2 regions of the Micromonospora sp. NPDC050695 genome follow, and region 2 is predicted to be linked to the other one. Evidence: riboswitches for the same ligand, from Rfam matches in the RefSeq annotation. Region 2 holds a riboswitch; the other holds the start of a gene.
The links. A riboswitch is a leader RNA that binds a small molecule or an ion and turns the genes downstream of it on or off. The one in region 2 is predicted to bind thiamine pyrophosphate.

Region 1: linked by a shared signal. The riboswitch ahead of thiE (thiamine phosphate synthase) and the one ahead of AB0H52_RS17240 (ECF transporter S component) in region 2 are both predicted to bind thiamine pyrophosphate.

Annotation. Positions count from the first base shown of each region.
Region 1 covers NZ_JBFAHZ010000008.1:119,509-123,917, forward strand. The annotation lists gene thiO (glycine oxidase ThiO) at 1-1,123, opposite strand, end outside; gene thiE (thiamine phosphate synthase) at 1,120-1,746, opposite strand; TPP riboswitch at 1,741-1,850, opposite strand; gene AB0H52_RS08565 (ThuA domain-containing protein) at 2,144-4,409, shown strand, end outside.
Region 2 covers NZ_JBFAHZ010000019.1:91,289-95,697, reverse strand. The annotation lists gene AB0H52_RS17250 (SIS domain-containing protein) at 1-538, opposite strand, end outside; gene AB0H52_RS17245 (alpha/beta fold hydrolase) at 639-1,463, opposite strand; TPP riboswitch at 1,571-1,675, shown strand; gene AB0H52_RS17240 (ECF transporter S component) at 1,750-2,337, shown strand; gene AB0H52_RS17235 (ABC transporter ATP-binding protein) at 2,453-3,883, shown strand; gene AB0H52_RS17230 (energy-coupling factor transporter transmembrane component T) at 3,880-4,409, shown strand, end outside.

The DNA.
Region 1 (4,409 bases), on a different contig from region 2:
GTCCACCGCCGGTCGCCGCGCCGACGAACCGGTCGGGCCGGAACGCGGCGAGCAGCGGGTCGGGCACGCCGGTGACCACCAGGTCGGCGATCAGGTCGGCGGTGACCGGGGTGAGCACGATGCCGTGCCGGTGGTGCCCGGTGGCGGCCAGCACGTCCGGTCGGCCGGGCAGCGGCCCGAGGATGGGCGCGTTGTCCGGGGTGCCGGGGCGGAGCCCGGCGACCGCCTCGACCAGGTCGTACTCGGCCAGTTCGGGCAGCAGGTCGACCCCGGCGCGGAGCAGCCGCTGCACGGCGCCGGCGGTGACCGTGGTGTCCGAGCGTTCCTCGACCGTCGCGCCGAGCACGACCTCACCGTCGGCGCGGGGCACCAGGTAGACGTGCTCGCCGTCGGCGTACCCCCGGATCACGTGCCGGAAGCCCGGCGCGACGCCGCCGGGCGCGCGCAGCCGCAGGATCTGGCCCTTCACCGGCCGCACCGGCAGCCCGGTGAGGGCGGCGGCCCCGCAGCCGGCGGCGACCACGGTGACCCTCGCCTCCACATCGGACAGGTGTCGGACCGCCTGCGGCACGAACGCCGCGCCGGCCCGCTGCGCGGCCGTGCGCAGCGCCGGCACCAGCAGCCGCGGGTCGACCTGGTGGTCGGTGGGCGCGAGCGCGCCGCCGCGCACCCGCGGCGCGAGCGCCGGTTCGCGGTCGCGCAGCCCGCTGGGCAGCAGCGGGGTCACCGGCAGACCCAACCCCTGCTGGTACGCCCAGAGCCGGCGCGCCTCGGCCAGGTCGTCACCGGTCAGCCCGACCATCAGGGTGCCCTCGGTGCGGTAACCGATCGCGACGCCGGTCGTCTCGGTCAGCTCGGCGGCGAACGCCGGCCAGCGGGCCGCGGACGCCAGCAGCAGCTCGGTCAGCCGCCGCTCACCGAAGTACGCCTCGGCGACCGGGGAGAGCATGCCGGCGGCCACCGCCGACGCCCCCGACCCGGGTGCCGCGTCGTGCACCGCCACCCGCAACCCGCGCGCGGAGCAGCGCCAGGCGATCGCCAGCCCGACCGGGCCCGCCCCCACCACCGCCACGTCCAGCCGGGCCCGGTCGCTCGATCGCGGTGCCGGGGACCGGCCGGTCAGCACGTCAGCGCCTCGATCAGCTCGGCGGTCGCGTGGGCCGGGTCGGTGGCGGCGGAGATCGCGCCGACCACCGCCACCCCGTACGCCCCGGCGGCCCGCAGCGCCGGTACCCGGTCGGCGGTCACCGCGCCGATCGCGATGACCGGTACGTCGACGGCGTCGACGACGGCGCGTACCCCGGCGGGGCCGATGGGGTCCGGCAACCCGGGCTTGGTGGTGGTGGCGTGACACGGTCCGACGCCCAGGTAGCTGGCTCCCGCCGCGACGGCCGCGCTCGCCGTACCGGGCGCGCGGGCGGTGGCGCCCAGCACGGCGGTGGGGCCGAGCACCCGGCGGGCGGCGGCGACCGGCAGGTCGTCGGCGCCGATGTGCCCGCCGGCGGCGCCCACCGCCAGCGCCACGTGCAACCGGTCGTTGACCAGGCAGGTCGCCCCGTACGGCCGGCAGAGCGCCAGCACCTGCCGGGCCAGTTCGTACGTCTCGCGGTCGGTGGCCGAGTCCTCGACGCGGACCTGCACCACCAGGTCGGCGCGGGCCACCGTGAGGGCGGCGCGGACCACGGCGAGCGGGTCCCGACCGGGTCGGGTGTCGGTGATGAGATGCAGTCGTCCAAGGGACGGCACGGCAACGCTCCTCCCTGCGCCGGCATTACCCGGATCAGGTTCGACGGTCGGGGGCTGTCAGCCCCCCTCTCAGCCCGGTACACCGGGCTCCCGTGGGTTACTTGCGTGTCACAGTACGACGGATCCGTCGGCCTGCCAAGGGAGGGGTCGACGGGCCCGGAAGGCCGAATCAGTTGGGGTGCTTCATCCCGGTCCTGTTCGGAATGTCGCCCCCCGTTGCAGAACCGTTACCCGCCGGCATCTTGCCCGACATTGAGCGAGCCGAATTAATTTGTTCAGCGATTCGACAAAATGCCGGCGTGGACGCCCTGGCACGGTGTCCCCACCGGCTCCATCTGGGACGGTCTTCGGCGAGCCGGCCCCCGCGATTCCTGTCCACTGCGACATTGGAGGCGGCGTGTCCCGTTCTCGTCGTGCCCGAAAACCCATCACCGCGACCCTCATCTCCCTGGCCCTCGCTTCGACGACCCTGCTCGGGTCGCCGGCGCAGGCGGCTCCCGCCGCCCAGGTCCCCCCGAAAGACGCGCAGGCCGCGGCCCCGGTGACCCAGGTGGTGCCGAAGGCGCCCAAGGCCGCCGCCGATCCCTTCTCCGTCCTGGTCTTCTCCAAGACCGCCGGCTTCCGGCACGACTCCATCCCCACCGGCATCGCCGCCATCCAGCAACTCGGCGCGGCCAACGGATTCACCGTGGACAACTCGGAGGACGGCGCGGTATTCACCGACGCCAACCTGGCCAAGTACAAGGCCGTGATCTGGCTCTCCACCACCGGCGACGTCCTCAACGCCGACCAGCAGGCGGCGTTCGAGCGCTACGTGAAGGCGGGCGGTGGCTACGTCGGCATCCACGCCGCGTCGGACACCGAGTACAGCTGGGCCTGGTACGGCGACCTGGTCGGCGCGTACTTCGCCAACCACCCGGCGAACCAGCAGGCCACGGTCAAGGTGGAGGACCACGCACACCCGTCCACCGCCGAGCTTCCGGACCGCTGGTCCCGCTTCGACGAGTGGTACAACTTCCAGACCAACCCCCGGCCGGACGTGCACGTGCTGGCCAGCCTGGACGAGAAGAGCTACACCCCGGGCGCCGGTGCGATGGGCGCCGACCACCCGACCGCCTGGTGTCAGGACTTCGACGGTGGTCGATCATGGTACACCGGCGGCGGGCACACCCGGGAGTCGTACGCCGAACCGGAGTTCCTCAAGCACCTGCTCGGCGGCATCCAGACCGCCGCCGGTGTGGTGGACGCCGACTGTGGCGCCTCGAAGACCTCCAACTTCGAGAAGGTCTCCCTTGACAGCAACACGAGCAACCCGATGGAACTGGACATCGCCGGAGACGGGCGGGTCTTCTACATCGAACGCGACGGTCGGGTGCAGATCATCAAGCCGGACACCGGCAACACCGTCACCGCCGTCGACCTGGACGTCTTCACCGGCAACGAGGACGGCCTGATCGGCATCCGGCTCGACCCGGACTTCGCCACCAACAAGTGGGTGTACCTGTACTACGCCCCGAACGACGGCGTCACGCGCAACCTGCTGTCCCGGTTCACGGTGACCGGCGACACCATCGACCCGGCCAGCGAGAAGCAGGTGCTGCGGGTCGACACCCAGCGCAACACCTGCTGCCACGCCGGGGGCAGCATGACCTTCGACGGCGCCGGCAACCTGTACCTGGCCACCGGTGACAACACCAACCCGTTCGAGTCGAACTCGTACTCGCCGCTCGACGAGCGGTCGGGCCGCCAGGACTACGACGCGCAGCGCACCTCGGCCAACACCAACGACCTGCGCGGCAAGGTGATCCGGATCCACCCGGAGGACGACGGGTCGTACACCGTTCCGGCCGGCAACCTCTTCGCTCCGGGCACCGAGAAGACCCGTCCCGAGATCTACGCGATGGGCTTCCGCAACCCGTTCCGGATCGGCACCGACCCGAAGACCAACACGCTGTACGTCGCGGACTACGGGCCGGACGCCAACGCGGACAACCCCACCCGCGGCCCGCGTGGCCTGGTCGAGTGGAACATCGTGACCCCCGGCAACTACGGCTGGCCGTACTGCACGGGCACGAACGAGGCGTACAACGACTACACGTTCCCGTCCGGCCCGAGCGGCGCGAAGTTCGACTGCGCGGCGCCGGTGAACAACTCGCCCAACAACACCGGCCTGACCAACCTCCCGCCGGTCGTCCCCGCGACCGTCGACTACGGGTACGCCGGTGACGCCCGGTACCCGGAGATCGGCGGCGGTGGCGCCCCGATGGGCGGCCCGGTCTACCGCTACGACGCGGACCTCAACTCGACCCGCAAGTGGCCGGCCTACTACGACGGCAAGGCGCTGCTCGGCGAGTGGAACCAGAACAAGATGTACACGATGCAGCTGACCCCCGACGGCAAGTCGTTGGTGGACATCAACCAGCTGCTCACCGGGATGACCATGGTCCGGCCGATGGACTTCGAGTTCGGCCCCGACGGCGCCCTGTACCTGATCGAGTGGGGCAGCGGCTTCGGTGGCAACAACGACAACTCGGGTGTCTACCGGATCGACTACACCGCCGGTGACCGCGCGCCGATCGCGGCGGCGTCCGCCACCCCGACCTCGGGTGCGGCGCCGTTGACCGTCACCTTCTCCAGCGCCGGCTCCCGCGACCCGGACGGTG
Region 2 (4,409 bases):
TCGCGTCGCCGTACGGCGCACCGTTGTCGAGCACCACGTCGGCGAGGTCGGCCAGCTTGCGACCGGACGGGTGCCGGGAGGTCATCCGGCCGGAGTGCAGCGCGGAGGTGATCGCCACCAGCCCGTGCCCGCGTTCCTTCACCAGCGCGGCGAACTCCACCATCGCGCCGTTGACCCCCGAGTTCGAGGCCAGCACGAACACGTCGGTGGGCCGTACCGGGGCCAGTTCGTAGAGCCGGTGGGCCACCTCCGGGTCGCGCTCCAGCAGCGGGCCGAGCCGCTCGGCCGGTTCGCCGCCGAGCAGCACCAGGTCACGCAGCGCGATCCGGTTGGTCGGCACCAGGCCACCCGCCCGCCCGGCGATCTCCATGGCGAGGGCCTCCGAGTGGCCGGTACCGAACGCGTGCACCACCCCGTCGGCACGGACCGCGTCGGCGATCAGGTCGGCGGCCCGCCCCACCGCCTCGCGCTGACTGGCGGCCACCCGCCCGATCGTCTCGGTCACCACGGCCAGGTAGTCCTCGGCACTCACCGTCATGCGTCCTCCGTCGTCCGATTGCGGGCCAGCCAGTGCACGCGAGGTCGACCACCGCCCGCCGGCGCATCGACCCGCCACATCCCGATGTCGACCGCCCGGCTCAGGCCGTTGCGGTGGCCCGGGCCAGGATCGCCTCGGCGAGCGGCCCGGGCGCGGTGTCCGGGATCCAGTGACTCACCCCGGGCAACGCCACGAAGCGGTAGTCGCCGGTGACGTTGGCGGCGCACGCCTCGGCGGCGGTGCGGCCGATCGCGACGTCCCGGTCGCTCCACACGTACGTGGTGGGCACCTCGACCGGGCCGACGCCGGCCAGGTCGGATCGGGACATCGCCCGGTACCAGTTCAGGGCGGCGGTGAGCGCGCCCGGCTCACGCATCGGGTCCGCGTAGCGGGCCACCCGGGACGCGTCACCCACGCTGCCGAGCATCTTGCGCAGGGCCGCGGCGTGGAAGGCCAGCAGCACCCTCTCGGCCGTGCCCGGCTTGCGGAACAACGCCATGTACGACGAGCGCGCCTTCTGCTCGGTGGCGAGGGCGTGCGCCATGGCCGCGGGATGCGGCACCGACACCGCCGTGAGCGTGCGGACCCGCTCGGGGTGCGCGGCCGCCACCGCCCAGGCCACCACCGCGCCCCAGTCATGGCCGACCAGGTGGACGGCGTCCAGGCCGAGCGCGTCGAGCACCGCCACCACGTCGGCGACCAGTTCCGGGATCCGGTACGCGTCCACCGCCGCCGGTCGGGCGTCGGGCGAGTAGCCGCGCTGATCCAGCGCGTACGTGCGCAGCCCGGCCGCGTGCAGCGCGGGGACGACGTCGTCCCATTCGCCGCTGTGCTGGGGGAAGCCGTGCAGCAACAGGACGGCCTCGCCGTCCGGCGGCCCACCGGCGCGTACCTCGAACATGAGACCTCGTGCGTCGACCCGCATGATCGTCAGCCTACCCAGCCGGCTTCCGCCGGGCCGGACGCCGAGGTGGGGCAGACGCCCTGCTGGGCTGGCACCCCTGGTCGGTGCTAGCGTCAGCGAGACAACTTCACATCCGACAGGGGAGCGCACAGCGCTGAGAGTGCGGGCACGCCCGCAGACCCTCGAACCTGATCTGGGTAATGCCAGCGCAGGGAGTTCGGTCGACCTCCAGCCGCGCCGTCGTCCGGTGCCACCGGGCGCGGCGTGCGTCTTCTCCTGGTTCTTTTCCTTGAACTGGGAGCACAGCATGGACAACACCACCAACCGTTGGCGCACCATCGACATCGTGGTCGCCTCGGTGATCGCGGTGGCCTTCGGCGTCATCTTCTGGGCCTGGGGCCTGGTCTGGAGCGCCACCGAGGGGGCGTTCGCCTTCTTCCCACCGGCGCAGACCCTGCTCTACGGCGTGTGGCTGATGCCGGCCGTCATCGGCGGCCTGGTCATCCGCAAGCCCGGCGCCGCCCTCTACTGCGAGACGGTGGCGGCGGTGCTCTCCGCGCTGCTGGGCAGCCAGTGGGCCGGCACGGTGATCCCGCAGGGCATCGTGCAGGGCCTCGGCGCCGAACTGGCGTTCGCCGCCTTCCGGTACCGGTCGTTCCGGCTGCCGACCGCCGTGTTGGCCGGCGCGTTGACGGGTCTCAGCGCCGCGCTGTTCGACTTCTTCATCTGGAACGTCGACTACGCGCTGGTCGACTACCGCATCCCGTACGCGCTGCTGACCGTCGTCAGCGCCACCGTGATCGCCGGCGTAGGCGGCTGGCTGCTCACAAAGGCCCTGGCCAACACGGGCGTCCTGGACCGCTTCCCGGTGGCCCGGGACCGAGCCCCCATCTGACCCCACCCACTCGCGTCGATCATGAGGTTGACGGGTGGATGGATCGTCAGAACCACCGTCAACCTCATGATCAACCGTGCAGGGTGGAGCCCGGGTCGGGAAGGGGGTGGGTGTGGTGGGCGGGGTACTGCTGCGCGGGTTCGGGTGGCGGCACGCCGGGCGGCGGGCGTGGGCTCTGCGCGGGGTTGACCTGCGGGTTGAGGACGGCGAGCGGGTTCTCCTGCTCGGTCCCTCGGGGGCCGGAAAGAGCACCCTGCTCAGCGCGCTCGCCGGGCTGCTGCCGGAGGACTCCGGCGAGCAGGAGGGCACCGTCGAGATCGACGGGCTCGACCCGCGCAAGGGCCGGGAACGGGTCGGCATCGTCTTCCAGGACCCGGAGACGCAACTGGTGATGGCCCGCAGCGGCGACGACGTCGCGTTCGGGCTGGAGAACCGGGGCGTACCGACCGGCGAGATCTGGCCCCGCGTCGACGAGGCGCTGCGCCGGGTCGGCTTCCCGTACCCCCGGGACCGCAACACGGCGGCGCTCTCCGGCGGGGAACAGCAACGTCTCGCCCTGGCCGGCGCGCTGGCCCTGCGGCCCGGCCTGCTGCTGCTCGACGAGCCGACCGCCAACCTCGACCCGGCCGGCGCGGACCTGGTCCGGCAGGCGGTGGCCGGCGCCCTGGACGCCGACACCACGCTGATTCTGGTCGAGCACCGGGTCGCCGAGGCGCTGCCGCTGGTCGACCGGGTGGTCGTCCTGGAACCCGGCGGCGGGGTCCGCGCCGACGGGCCACCCGAGGCGGTCTTCGCCGCGCACGGTGCCGCCCTCGCCGCCCAGGGCGTGTGGGTGCCCGGTCACCCCATCACGCCCCGGCCGGCCACCGCCGCCGCCGGGGACCTGCTGATCACCGCCGAACGGCTCGGCCTGCCGCCCCGGCTGGGCCCCACCGACCTCGCGGTACGCGCCGGCGAGGCACTCGCCGTACGAGGTCCCAACGGCGCCGGCAAGTCCACCCTGGCCCTACTGCTCGGCGGGCTGCTGCGACCGGGCACCGGCCGGGTCACCGCCTCCGCCGAGCTGGCCGGGCCGGATCACCGCACTCCCCCGCACCGCTGGCATGCGCCCGCGCTGGCCCGGCGCATCGGGTCGGTCTTTCAGGACCCGGAGCACCAGTTCGTCACCGGCACCGTCTTCGACGAACTGGCCCTCGGCCCGCGCCGCACCGGCCAGACCGAGGCAGCCGTCAAGGACACCGTGGCCGCGCTGCTGGAGCGGCTACGACTGGCACGGCTCGCGGCAGCCAACCCGTACACCCTCTCGGGTGGGGAAGCGCGGCGGCTGAGCGTGGCGACCGCCCTGGCCACCGCGCCCCGCCTGCTGATCTGCGACGAACCCACCTTCGGCCAGGACCGGCGGACCTGGCGGGAACTGGTCGACCTGTTCGCCGACCTCCGCGACGCCGGGCACGGCATCGTCGCGGTCACCCACGACGCGGACTTCGTCGCCGCGCTCGCCGACCGCACCGTCACCCTCCAGCGGGCCCCGGCCGGCAGCCGATGATCAGTATCGAGCCGGTCGCCGCGCCCGGCGCGCCCCTGGCCCGCCGCAACCCGGTGGCGAAGGTCGCCGCCGCGCTGGCCTTCTCGTTCATCCTGCTGGCCACTCTGGACCCGGTCGCCCCGGCGATCGCCATCGCACTCGAACTCGCGCTGCTGCCGCTGTTCGGCATCCGCTACCGGGTGCTGGCCCGGCGCGCCCTGCCGCTACTGCTCAGCGCCGCCGGCATCCTCGTCACCCTGGTGCTGTTCGCCGCCGACCGCTCCGGCCGGGTACTGCTGGACGCGGGGCCGGTGCTGGTGAGCACCGGTGTGCTGCTCACCGCACTCGGTCTGGTGCTGCGCGTGTTCGCGGTGGCCCTGCCCGGCGTGATCGTCTTCGCCACCACGGACCCCACCGACCTGGCCGACGCGCTGATCCAGAACGCGAAGGCACCCGCGCGGTTCGCCATCGGGGCGCTGGCCGCGTTCCGGCTGGTGCCGCTGCTCGGCCAGGAGTGGCAGATGATCAGCATGGCCCGGCGGGCGCG